DNA from 3 places in the Streptomyces sp. NPDC020379 genome. Region 1 is predicted to be linked to each of the others. Evidence: riboswitches for the same ligand, from Rfam matches in the RefSeq annotation. Region 1 holds a riboswitch; each other region holds the start of a gene.
The links. A riboswitch is a leader RNA that binds a small molecule or an ion and turns the genes downstream of it on or off. The one in region 1 is predicted to bind thiamine pyrophosphate.

Region 1 (3,843 bases):
CGCGGGCGGCGGGGACGGGGAGGTCGCCCTGGCCCAGGTGCAGCACCTGGGAGCCGATGGCGTGGGCGATATCCGCGCGGTCGTTGACCGCGAGGAGCTTGCCGTGGCGGCGGGCGGCGTCGGCGAACACGGCGAGGTGCTCCAGCTCCTCCCCCGCCTCCATGCCCTTGTCGCGCAGCTGCACGACATCCACCCCGGCGGCGAGGACCGCGTCCAGGAATTCCGGCAGGTCGCCCTGGCGCCTGCGGGCGTCGGTGCACAGATACAGCCGGGCGTCGGCGAGCCGCTCGCGCGCGGTGACGGACATCGGGTGGATCCCCCCGGGGTCGGCGGTGTGCGGGCGGGGGCACGCGGCCCCCGCCCGCACACCGGACGGTTCTCTCTCGGCGTCTACAGCGCCTGCGGACGGGTCAGACGGCGAGCGCCTGGGCGCGGCGCTTCACCTCCGTGCCACGATTCTCGCGCAGGGCCTGCGCCGGGGTGCCGGGCAGGGTCGGGTCCGGAGTGAAGAGCCACTCCAGCATTTCCTCGTCGCTGAAGCCGTCGTCCTTCAGCAGCGTCAAGGTGCCTGCGAGGCCCTTGATCACCTTGCCCTCGCCGATGAACTCGGCGGGCACCTGGAGCACTCGGTTCTCGCCACGGCGCACCGCGATCAGCTGGCCCTCCTTGACCAGCTGCCGGACACGCGTCACCTCGACATCGAGCATTTCCGCGATGTCGGGGAGGTTGAGCCAGGCGGGGACGAGAGCATCGATCTTTGCGTCAATCTCGGTCACGGGACAAGCCTGCCATCTGGGACTGACAGTCGGTAGCCAGGTTGACCCGACCTTGCCGGCGGCGCGTCGTGCGGACCCCCGGCCGGGCCCGCCCGGCCCGCGCCGTCAGCAGGTCCTCACACCTCCGCGGCCTTCAGCTGGACCGAGGCGTCCGCCGCCCGCGCCCGGTCGAGGACCGCGCCGCGCTCGATGAGCTTGCGGCCCTGGGCCAGGTCGCGCGGCCGGCCGACGGCCAGCAGGGCGACGAGGACCTCGCCGCGCACCCAGCACACCGTCCAGGCCGCGCCCGTCGGGTCGCCGCGCCAGATGAGCTCGTCGCCCTCGACGTGGTGGCCCGCGTACTGCACGAACCTCCCGAACTGCTCGGACCAGAAATACGGCACCGGGTCGTAGACCGGCCCCTCGGCCGTACCGTGCACGATGTTCCCGGCGACGGTGCGCGGGCCCTGGAGGGCGTTGTCCCAGTGGTGGACCAGCAGCCGCTCGCCGTAGCGGGCGGACGGGAAGGACGCGCAGTCGCCGACCGCGTAGACATCGGGCACGGAGGTGCGCAGCCGGTCGTCGGTGAGCACCGAGCGGTCGGCGGCCAGCTCGACGCCCGACCCCTCCAGCCACTCCGTCGCCGGGCGGGCGCCGATGCCCACGAGCACCGCGTCCGCGGGCAGCCGGGTGCCGTCGGCCAGCACCACGGCGCCGGGCTCCACGGCGGCCACGCGCGCGCCGGTGAGCAGGCGGGCGCCGCTGTCGGCGTACCAGGCGACCATGTGGGCGGCGACCTCGGCGGGCAGGGCGCCGGCCAGCGGCCGGTCCGCGGCCTCGACGACCGTCACCCGGCAGCCCGCCTCGCGCGCGGCGGTGGCGAACTCGGCGCCGATCCACCCGGCGCCGACCGCCACGACGTCGCGCTGCCCGGCGAGCACCGGGCGCAGCCGCTCCGCGTCGTCCAGGGTGCGCAGCAGGTGCACGCCCGGCATGCCCGCGCTGCCGGGGAGTTCGACGGGCCGCGCGCCGGTCGCGATGATCAGCACGTCGTACGGGACGGGACCCTCGGAGGTCTCCAGCAGGTGCTCGCCGGCGCGCAGCCGGGTGGCCTCCCGGCCGAGTTCGAGGTCTATGCCGAGGGAGGCGAAGTCCACCTCGAAGGCGGACCCCTCGGCCTTGCCCAGCAGCACCGCCTTGGAGAGCGGTGGCCTGTCGTACGGCCGGTGGGGCTCGGCGCCCAGCAGGGTGATCGTGCCGGTCCAGCCCTGCTCGCGCAGGGCGACGGCGGTCTGCACCCCGGCCATTCCGGCGCCGACGATGACAGCGCGCCGGTCACTCGTGGTCTGCGGTTCCATCCGGTGCTCGCTCACCCGATCAACTGTAGGGCGGCGGCCGGTCCCGGCCGGAGCACCGCGTAGCGAGACCTCTGACACAACGTCATGGTGTTTGACGCGCCCCGCTGCCGCGCATGCCCCCTCCGGCGCCCCCGTCCGGCCTTCCGGACGGTTCGCGGCCCGTACTAGGGTGGCCGCTGTACAAGCACTCGCGGGAGCCCGGACGGACCGGGCTGAGAGGGAGGCTGGCCGGCCTCCGACCGTACGAACCTGATCCGGGTCATGCCGGCGAAGGGAGGGGCTGGACGCCCATGCACGCGTCTTCAACAGCGTCACCGGGGACGTACGACGTCCTCGTGATCGGCGGCGGTGTCATCGGTCTGGTCACGGCGTGGCGTGCCGCGCAGCGGGGCCTGCGCACCGCCGTCGCGGATCCCGCGCCGGGCGGTGGCGCGGCCCAGGTGGCGGCCGGGATGCTGGCCGCGGTGACCGAGCTGCACTACGGCGAGCAGGAGCTGCTCGCGCTCAATGTGGCGTCCGCGCGGCGCTACCCGGCTTTCACGGCGGAGCTGGAGGAGGCGAGCGGCCAGGACACCGGCTACCGCGCCTGCGGGACCCTCGCCGTCGCCCTCGACGCCGACGACCGGGCCCATCTGCGGGAACTGCACGCCCTTCAGCAGCGGTGCGGGCTGGACGCCCAGTGGCTGTCGGGGCGTGAGTGCCGCCGGCTGGAGCCGATGCTCGCGCCGGGCGTGCGCGGCGGCGTGCGCGTGGACGGCGACCACCAGACCGACCCCCGGCGGCTCGCCGGGGCCCTGCTGACGGCCTGCGGACGGGCGGGGGTCGCCTTCCACCGCACGGAGGCCGTACGGCTGCTGCTCTCCGGCGACCGGGCCACCGGCGCCGAGCTCGCCGACGGCACCCGCGTACGGGCCGGCCGGACCGTGCTCGCGGCGGGCAGCCGCAGCGGCGCCCTCGCGGACGTCCCCCCGCACGTCCTGCCGCCGGTGCGCCCGGTCAAGGGCCAGATCCTGCGGCTGCGCGTGCCCGGCGCGTACGCGCCCTTCCTGTCCCGGACCGTGCGGGCGGTCGTGCGCGGCGGCCACGTCTATCTGGTGCCGCGCGAGAACGGCGAGCTGGTCGTCGGCGCGACCACCGAGGAGCTCGGCTGGGACACCACCGTCACCGCGGGCGGCGTCTACGAACTGCTGCGCGACGCCCATGAGCTGGTCCCCGGCATCACCGAGCTGCCCCTGGTGGAGACCCGCGCCGGGCTGCGCCCCGGCTCGCCCGACAACGCCCCGCTGCTGGGCCCCACCGCCCTGCCCGGCCTGCTCGCCGCCACCGGCCACTACCGCAACGGCGTGCTCCTCACCCCCCTGACCGGCGATGTGATGGCCGAGGCGCTGACCACCGGACGGCTGCCGGACGAGGCCCGCCCGTTCTCTCCTCTCCGCTTCTCGAACGCGCTCCAGGAGCTGCCCGTATGAACCCCATGGACCCCACCGACAGCCCCGAGGCCCACGTCGGCATCAGCGTCAACGGCGAGAGCCGCTCGGTGCCCCGGGGCCTGACCCTCGACGGCCTGGTGGCCTCCTTGACCACCGCCCACAGCGGGGTCGCGGCCGCCCTCAACGAAGCCGTCGTACCCCGCGGCCAGTGGCCCGGCACCACGCTCGGCGAGGGTGACCGCGTCGAGGTCCTCACCGCAGTGCAGGGAGGCTGATCAGCCCAGATGGCAGACGATCTGC
Region 2 (3,843 bases), on a different contig from region 1:
AGCGACAGCTTCCGCACCACCTGCACCCCGGGCAGCACGAGCGTGCCGCGCCCGGTGACGATCCGGAAGCCCATGCCTTCCTCAAGGCCCTCGGTGCGGTGCTTGGAGCCGGAGATGACCAGCGCCTCATTGGGCTCCGCCACCCGCCACATCAGCTTGAACAGACCGATCACGACGGCGACGCCTACGACGACGACCCCCGCCACGATGCCGATGAGCATCGCTCATCCCCCCTTTGACGGCTCCTGGGTGCGGAGCCTTGTGATCGAAAGTGTGCTCCCGCGCAGGCCGGTGGTGAAGAGGACCGGGCGTCTTGGCGCTTTCTTGACGCCCGGCGCCCCGCGAACCCCCGCTCACCCCGGGTGAATCAGCCGTAGGCGGCCGCCACATAGACCGTGCGCGGCGGCTGATACTCCACGATCACCACCACCGTGCCCCGCTCCAGGCGCTCGCCCTCCTCCATCGCATACGCCAGGAACGCCTCGGCCCCGCCCCTGACCCGCACGATCACCTCGCCGACCAGCCCCGGGCCGACCGTCCCCGTCACCCTGCCCTGCTCCCCGACCACCGGCAGCTCCCCCCTCCCGCGATCACTTCGCCCGACGGCGCCTCCCGCCCCGGGACGCCCCCCGCGCCCTCGGACCGCTCTTCGCCCTCGTCTTCGTATTGTGCCGGTCGGCACTGACAACGAGCGCCGCCAGCGCGGTCGTCACCGGCACCGAGGCCACCAAGCCGATGCTGCCGACCAGCGTGCGCACGATCTCCTCCGCGACGATCTCGCTCGTCGCGACCCGCCCGATCCCGCTGTCCGCGATCGAGAACAGCAGCATCAGCGGCAGCGACGCGCCCGCGTACGCCATCACCAGCGTATTGACCACCGACGCGATGTGGTCCCGCCCGATGCGCATCCCCGAGCCGTAGAGCTTGCGCCAACTCGCGGCCGGATCCGCCTCCTTCAGCTCCCACACCGCCGACGTCTGCGTCACCGTGACGTCGTCGAGCACGCCCAGGGAGCCGATGATGATCCCGGCGAGCAGCAGGCCGCGGATCTCGATCTCCGGATAGAGGCCGTGCACCAGGCCGGTCTGGTCGTCGGTGTCGCCCGTCAGGTGCGCCCACTGCGTGAACAGCGCGCCGAGCAGCCCGATGAGCATCAGCGACGTGAGCGTGCCGACGACCGCCACGGACGTCCGCGCGTTGAGGCCATGACACATATAGAGCGCGATCAGCATGATCGCGCTGCCGCCGACCACGGCCACCAGCAGTGGGTCCGAACCGTGCAGGATCGCCGGGAGGATGAACAGCGTCAGCACCCCGAAGCTGACCACCAGGGCGACCAGCGCGAAGACCCCGCGCAGCCGGCCGACCACCACGACGGCCAGCGCGAACAGCCCGGCGAGCAGCGCCATGGGCAGCGTCCGGTCCACGTCGGTGACCGCGTACTGGAGGTTCTTGGGCGCCTTCGGCGCGTACGCCAGGACGACCTCCTGGCCCACCGTGTAGTGCCGTGAGGCGCTCGGCTGCACGAGTTCGGTGAAGGTGCGGCCCTTGTCCGGGCCCGAGGTGACCTCGATCTCCGACTTCTCGCACGGCCCCTGCGCCGCCGGCGGGCCGCCGCCGGGCTGCGGGGACTGCTGTTGCGGCGTGGCACCCGCCTTCGCGCAGTCGATCTCCTCGATCTTCACCACCCGGCCCGACCGCGTCTGCTGGTCGAGGCCGAGCCCGGAGTGCTTGTGCGGGGGCGCTCCGCCCGGCCACATCACGACCAGCCCCGCGAGCACCGCGACGGCGAAGGGGATGAGCACGGCCGCGATCACCTTGCGCAGGTGCGCGGAGACGGGCGTGGGCGGGCCGTGGCTGTGCGAGTGGCCGTGGGAGTGCCCATGGGATCTGGGTCCGGGGAGATCGGTCGGGGTCTGCGGTTCCGTGGGGGTCACGCCTCGCATCATCGCAACCCCCTCTGGTCCTCCGTACGGGGGAAGCGCTAGCGTGGTGGCACCTTTGCAATCGCGGGAGCTCGGAGCACCGGGCTGAGAGGGCGCTGAACCTCCGTACGGCTGGCACGTACGGGAATCGCTGCGTCGACCGCCGAACCTGTTACCGGGTAATGCCGGCGTAGGGAGTTCTGGTCTCATGACCTCGCAGGATGCGCGCACGTCCGAAACCGGTCCCATCGGCTGGCACAAGGACTACGTGACCGGCTCGCGGCCGGACCTCAGGGTTCCGGTGCGGCGGGTGCATCTCACCAACGGGCAGGACGTACGGCTGTACGACACCTCCGGCCCGTACACCGACCCGGCCGTCGAGACGGACGTCCGCCGTGGCCTCCGGCCGCTGCGGGAGAGCTGGATCATCGGCCGCGGTGACACCGAGGAGTACGCGGGGCGACCGATGCGCCCCGAGGACGACGGCCTCAAGCACACCTCTCCGCGCGGGGGGCTCAAGAACCTCGACGCGGTCTTCCCCGGCCGCCCGCGCCAGCCCCGCCGGGGCCGTTCCGGCGCCGCGGTGACCCAGCTCGCGTACGCCCGGCGCGGTGAGATCACCGAGGAGATGGAGTACGTGGCCCTCCGGGAGAACGTCTCCCCGGAGACCGTCCGCGAGGAGATCGCGGCCGGCCGGGCCGTGCTCCCCGCCAATGTGAACCACCCGGAGATCGAGCCGATGATCATCGGCAAGAAGTTCCTGGTCAAGGTGAACGCCAACATCGGCAATTCCGCCGTCACCTCCTCGATCGAGGAGGAGGTCGAGAAGATGACCTGGGCGACCCGCTGGGGCGCCGACACGGTCATGGACCTCTCGACCGGCCGCAACATCCACACCACCCGCGAGTGGGTGCTGCGCAACTCCCCCGTGCCGATCGGCACCGTGCCGCTCTACCAGGCCCTGGAGAAGGTCGACGGCAAGGCCGAGGAGCTCACCTGGGAGATCTACAAGGACACGGTCATCGAGCAGGCCGAGCAGGGCGTGGACTACATGACCGTCCACGCGGGCGTGCTGCTGCGCTACGTCCCGCTGACGGCGCGCCGCAAGACCGGCATCGTCTCGCGCGGCGGCTCGATCATGGCCGCCTGGTGCCTGGCGCACCACAAGGAGTCGTTCCTCTACGAGAACTTCGAGGAGCTCTGCGAGATCCTCGCCTCGTACGACGTGACGTACTCCCTCGGCGACGGCCTGCGCCCCGGCTCCATCGCGGACGCCAACGACGAGGCGCAGTTCGCCGAGCTGCGGACGCTGGGCGAGCTCAACACGATCGCCAAGCGGCACCACGTGCAGACGATGATCGAGGGCCCGGGCCATGTCCCGATGCACAAGATCAAGGAGAACATCGACCTCCAGCAGGAGATCTGCGAGGAGGCGCCGTTCTACACGCTCGGCCCGCTGACGACCGACGTCGCGCCCGCGTACGACCACATCACCTCGGGCATCGGCGCGGCGATGATCGCCTGGTGGGGCACGGCGATGCTCTGCTACGTCACGCCCAAGGAGCACCTGGGCCTGCCGGACCGCGACGACGTCAAGACCGGTGTGATCACATACAAGATCGCGGCCCACGCGGCGGACCTCGCCAAGGGGCACCCGGGCGCGCAGGAGTGGGACGACGCGCTGTCCGACGCCCGCTTCGAGTTCCGCTGGGAGGACCAGTTCAACCTGGCGCTCGACCCGGACACGGCACGCGCCTTCCACGACGAGACGCTGCCGGCGGAGCCCGCGAAGACGGCGCACTTCTGCTCGATGTGCGGGCCCAAGTTCTGCTCGATGAAGATCTCGCAGGACATCCGCCGTGAGCACGGCGGGGAGCTCGCCGTCGACCCCGAGGCGGGCATGGCGGAGAAGTCCAAG
Region 3 (3,843 bases), on a different contig from region 1:
GGCGGAGGTGCCGAGCGGCAGCATCAGCAGCGCGTCGAAGCCGCGGACGAGCTTCCCCGCGCGCCGGGTGAGGGCGGCGGCGGCCAGGCCGCCCACGACCACCGCGATGCCGGTGGCCGCCAGCGCGTACGACAGCGAATTGCCGATGGCCTCCAGCGGGGCGACGACGAACGTCCCGCCGTTGTCCCCCGCCGAGGCGAGGGCGCGGTAGAAGGTCAGGCCGTAGCCGTCCGGGCCGTCGAAGGAACGCAGGGTGAGGACGACGAGCGGCACCAGCACCAGCAGCGCGATCACGGCCAGCACGGAGCCGAGCAGCGCCCACTGCGCCGCGCCGCGCGGCCGGCGGGCGGTGCGCGCGGCGTCGACGAGCCTCAGGGCGGACTCCCTGCGGCGCACGGTCCGGCCGTGCACGACGAGCAGCACGGCCACCGCGGCGAACTGCACGAGCGTGAGCACGGCCGCGGTCGGCAGGTCCAGCAGCTGCGCGGTCTGCTGATAGATCTCCACCTCCAGCGTGGAGTAGCGCGGGCCGCCCAGGATCTGCACGACGCCGAAGGAGGTGAAGGTGAAGAGGAAGACCATCAGCGCCGCGGCGGCCACGGCGGGCGTCAGGGCGGGCAGCGTCACCCGCCGCCAGGCGGCGAACCGGCCTGCTCCCAGCACCCGTGCCGCCTCCTCCTGGCGCGGGTCGAGCTGCGCCCAGAGGCCGCCGACGGTCCGTACGACAACGGCGTAGTTGAAGAAGACATGGGCGAGGAGGATGGCCCACACCGTGGTGTCCAGGCGCACGCCCCACAGCTCGTCCAGCAGCCCGCCGCGCCCGAGCAGCGCCAGGAACGCCGAGCCGACGACGACGGTCGGCAGGACGAAGGGAACGGTGACCACGGCCCGCAGCAGCTGTTTGCCGGGGAAGTCGAAGCGCGCGAAGACGTACGCGCCGGGGAGCGCGAGGGCGAGGGTCAGCGCGGTGGAGGCGAGGGCCTGCCAGGTCGTGAACCACAGGACGTGGCCGATGGCGGGGTCGGTGACGACCTCGCCGATGCGGCCGAACTGCCAGTGCCCGCCGTCCTTGAGACCGCGGGAGACGATCGCGGCGACGGGGTAGGCGAAGAAGACCCCGAAGAAGGCGAGCGGCACGGCCATCAGGCCGAGCCGCACCGCCGTCGGCCGCCAGGGCCGCCGGGACCGCCCGGAGGCGCTCCTGGGGCCCTCGGACGGCTTTCCCGTGGCGTCTACTTCAGGACGATCGAGGACCATGCCTTGACCCACTGCTCGCGGTTCTTGGCGATCTTCTCGGGAGCGAGCGTCGCGGGGTCGGTGACCTTCGCGCCGTACTTGGTGAACAGCTCCGGCAGCGCGGCGTCCTCGGCGGCGGGCTTGACGAACATCGTCAGCGGCATGTCCTCCTGGAACTTCTTGCTCAGCAGGAAGTCGACCAGCGCCTTGCCGCCCTCGGTGTTCTTCGCGCCGGACAGCAGTCCGGCGAACTCGATCTGGCGGAAGCACGTGCCGGTCGCGACACCGGTCGGGGCCTCCTTCGGCTCCGGCTTCACATCCATCACCTCGGCGGGCGGACTGGAGGCGTAGGAGACGACCAGCGGCTTGTCGCCCTTGGCCTTCCGGCCCGCGGCGGAGCCGGAGAAGCGCTGGTTGTACGCCTGCTCCCAGCCGTCGACCACCTCGACGCCGTTGGCCTTGAGCTTCTTCCAGTAGTCCTGCCAGCCGGCGTCGCCGTACTTCGCGATGCTGGCGAGCTGGAAGGCCAGGCCGGGCGAGGACGTGGCGGAGTTCTCCGTGACCAGGAGGTTCTTGTACTCCGGCTTGATCAGGTCGTCGAAGGACTGCGGCGGGGCCAGCTTGTGGCCGGCGAAATACGCGCGGTCGTAGTTGACGCAGATGTCGCCGGTGTCGATCGGGGTGACCCGGTGCCGCGCGGCGTCGAGCTGGAGATCCTTGGGGACGCGGTCCAGGCCCTTGGCCTCGTACGGCGTGAAGAGGTCCTTGTCCAGGGCGCGCGACAGGAGGGTGTTGTCGACGCCGAAGAAGACGTCGCCCTGGGGGTGCCTGGCGGAGAGGATCGCCTGGTTGACGGCCGCTCCGGCGTCACCGCTCTTGACCGTCCTGACGGTGTAGCCGCTCTGCTTCTCGAAGTCCTTGAGCACGCTGTCCGAGATCTGGAACGAGTCGTGCGAGACCAGGGTGACGGTCTTGCCGCCGTCGGTCCCGCCGGAGCCGCCCGAGCCGCAGGCGGCCAGCGCGGGCAGGCCGAGCGCGACGGCGGCCGCCGCGCCGAGGGCACGCCGGAGGTTGGTGTTCATGGTGCGTCTGACTCCCTACGCCGGTATGACCCGGATCAGGTCCGAGGGTCTGCGGCCCGTGCCGCACTCTCAGCGCTCTCGCGCTCCCCTGTCGGATTGTTCATTTGTGCGTTCGTTTGTGCGCTCGAAGGCGCGAAGGCACCGTATCAGTGCCGCTCCGGGGGCCGCGCTCAGCGCTCGGCCGCCGCCAGCTGCCCGCAGGCGCCGTCGATCTCCTGGCCGCGGGTGTCGCGGACGGTCACCGGCACGCCGTGCGCGGCGATCGCCTGGACGAACGCCCGCTCGTCCTCCGGCCGGGAGGCCGTCCACTTCGAGCCCGGGGTGGGGTTGAGCGGGATGAGGTTGACGTGCACGCGCTTGCCCTTGAGGAGCCGGCCGAGCAGGTCACCGCGCCACGCCTGGTCGTTGATGTCGCGGATCAGGGCGTACTCGATGGAGATGCGGCGGCCCGACTTCTCCGCGTACTCCCAGGCGGCGTCGAGGACCTCGCGGACCTTCCAGCGGGTGTTGACCGGCACCAGGGTGTCGCGCAGCTCGTCGTCGGGCGCGTGCAGCGAGACCGCGAGGCGGCACTTGAAGCCCTCGTCGGCGAAGCGGTGCATCGCGGGGACCAGGCCGACGGTGGAGACGGTGATGCCGCGCTGGGAGAGGCCGAGGCCGTCGGGCTCGGGGTCGGTGAGCCGGCGGATGGCGCCGACGACCCGCTTGTAGTTGGCGAGCGGCTCGCCCATGCCCATGAAGACGATGTTGGACAGGCGCGCGGGCCCGCCGGGCACCTCACCGTCGCGCAGCGCGCGCATGCCGTCCACGATCTGGTGCACGATCTCGGCGGCCGACAGATTGCGGTCGAGACCGGCCTGGCCCGTGGCACAGAACGGGCAGTTCATCCCGCAGCCGGCCTGGGAGCTGATGCACATGGTGACCCGGTCGGGATAGCGCATCAGCACCGACTCGACCAGCTTGCCGTCGTGCAGCCGCCAGAGGGTCTTGCGGGTGGTGTCGTCGTCGCACGAGATGTGCCGGACGACACTCATCAGCTCGGGCAGCAGCTCGGCCGCGAGCTTCTCGCGGGAGGCGGCGGGGATGTCGGTCCATGCCGCGGGGTCGTGCGCATACCGGGCGAAGTAGTGCTGCGACAGCTGCTTCGCGCGGAACGGCTTCTCGCCGATCGCGGCAACCGCCTCGCGGCGCTCGGCGGGCGAGAGGTCGGCAAGGTGCCGCGGGGGCTGCTTGGCCCCGCGCGGCGCGACGAAAGTGAGTTCTCCAGGTGCAGGCATGGTCCTACCAGTGTCGCAGACGTGCGGAGAGGGGCCCGCCGCCCTGTGGACAACGAGCCCTTCACCGAGGAAAGCGCAGGCCGGAGCCCTATGCGCTGCCGACGAAGATCACCATGAGCAGCCACACCACGGGGGCGGTGGGCAGCAGGGAGTCCAGCCGGTCCATGATCCCGCCGTGGCCGGGCAGCAGGGCGCCCATGTCCTTGATGCCCAGGTCACGCTTGATCATGGACTCGCCGAGGTCGCCC

Region 2: it holds a riboswitch for thiamine pyrophosphate, as region 1 does, so the genes downstream of both, thiC (phosphomethylpyrimidine synthase ThiC) here and thiO (glycine oxidase ThiO) in region 1, are expected to answer to the same signal.
Region 3: it holds a riboswitch for thiamine pyrophosphate, as region 1 does, so the genes downstream of both, ACH427_RS15030 (thiamine ABC transporter substrate binding subunit) here and thiO (glycine oxidase ThiO) in region 1, are expected to answer to the same signal.

The regions. Positions count from the first base shown of each region.
Region 1 covers NZ_JBIRVR010000001.1:278,010-281,852, forward strand. The annotation lists gene thiE (thiamine phosphate synthase) at 1-307, opposite strand, end outside; gene ACH427_RS01290 (Rv2175c family DNA-binding protein) at 411-776, opposite strand; gene ACH427_RS01295 (NAD(P)/FAD-dependent oxidoreductase) at 893-2,113, opposite strand; TPP riboswitch at 2,294-2,406, shown strand; gene thiO (glycine oxidase ThiO) at 2,404-3,582, shown strand; gene thiS (sulfur carrier protein ThiS) at 3,579-3,818, shown strand; gene ACH427_RS01310 (thiazole synthase) at 3,828-3,843, shown strand, end outside.
Region 2 covers NZ_JBIRVR010000015.1:137,903-141,745, reverse strand. The annotation lists gene ACH427_RS20730 (SPFH domain-containing protein) at 1-221, opposite strand, end outside; gene ACH427_RS20725 (hypothetical protein) at 368-568, opposite strand; gene ACH427_RS20720 (YibE/F family protein) at 591-1,946, opposite strand; TPP riboswitch at 2,000-2,140, shown strand; gene thiC (phosphomethylpyrimidine synthase ThiC) at 2,134-3,843, shown strand, end outside.
Region 3 covers NZ_JBIRVR010000009.1:186,040-189,882, reverse strand. The annotation lists gene ACH427_RS15035 (ABC transporter permease) at 1-1,143, opposite strand, end outside; gene ACH427_RS15030 (thiamine ABC transporter substrate binding subunit) at 1,233-2,318, opposite strand; TPP riboswitch at 2,314-2,418, opposite strand; gene rlmN (23S rRNA (adenine(2503)-C(2))-methyltransferase RlmN) at 2,489-3,595, opposite strand; gene ACH427_RS15020 (phosphatidate cytidylyltransferase) at 3,684-3,843, opposite strand, start outside.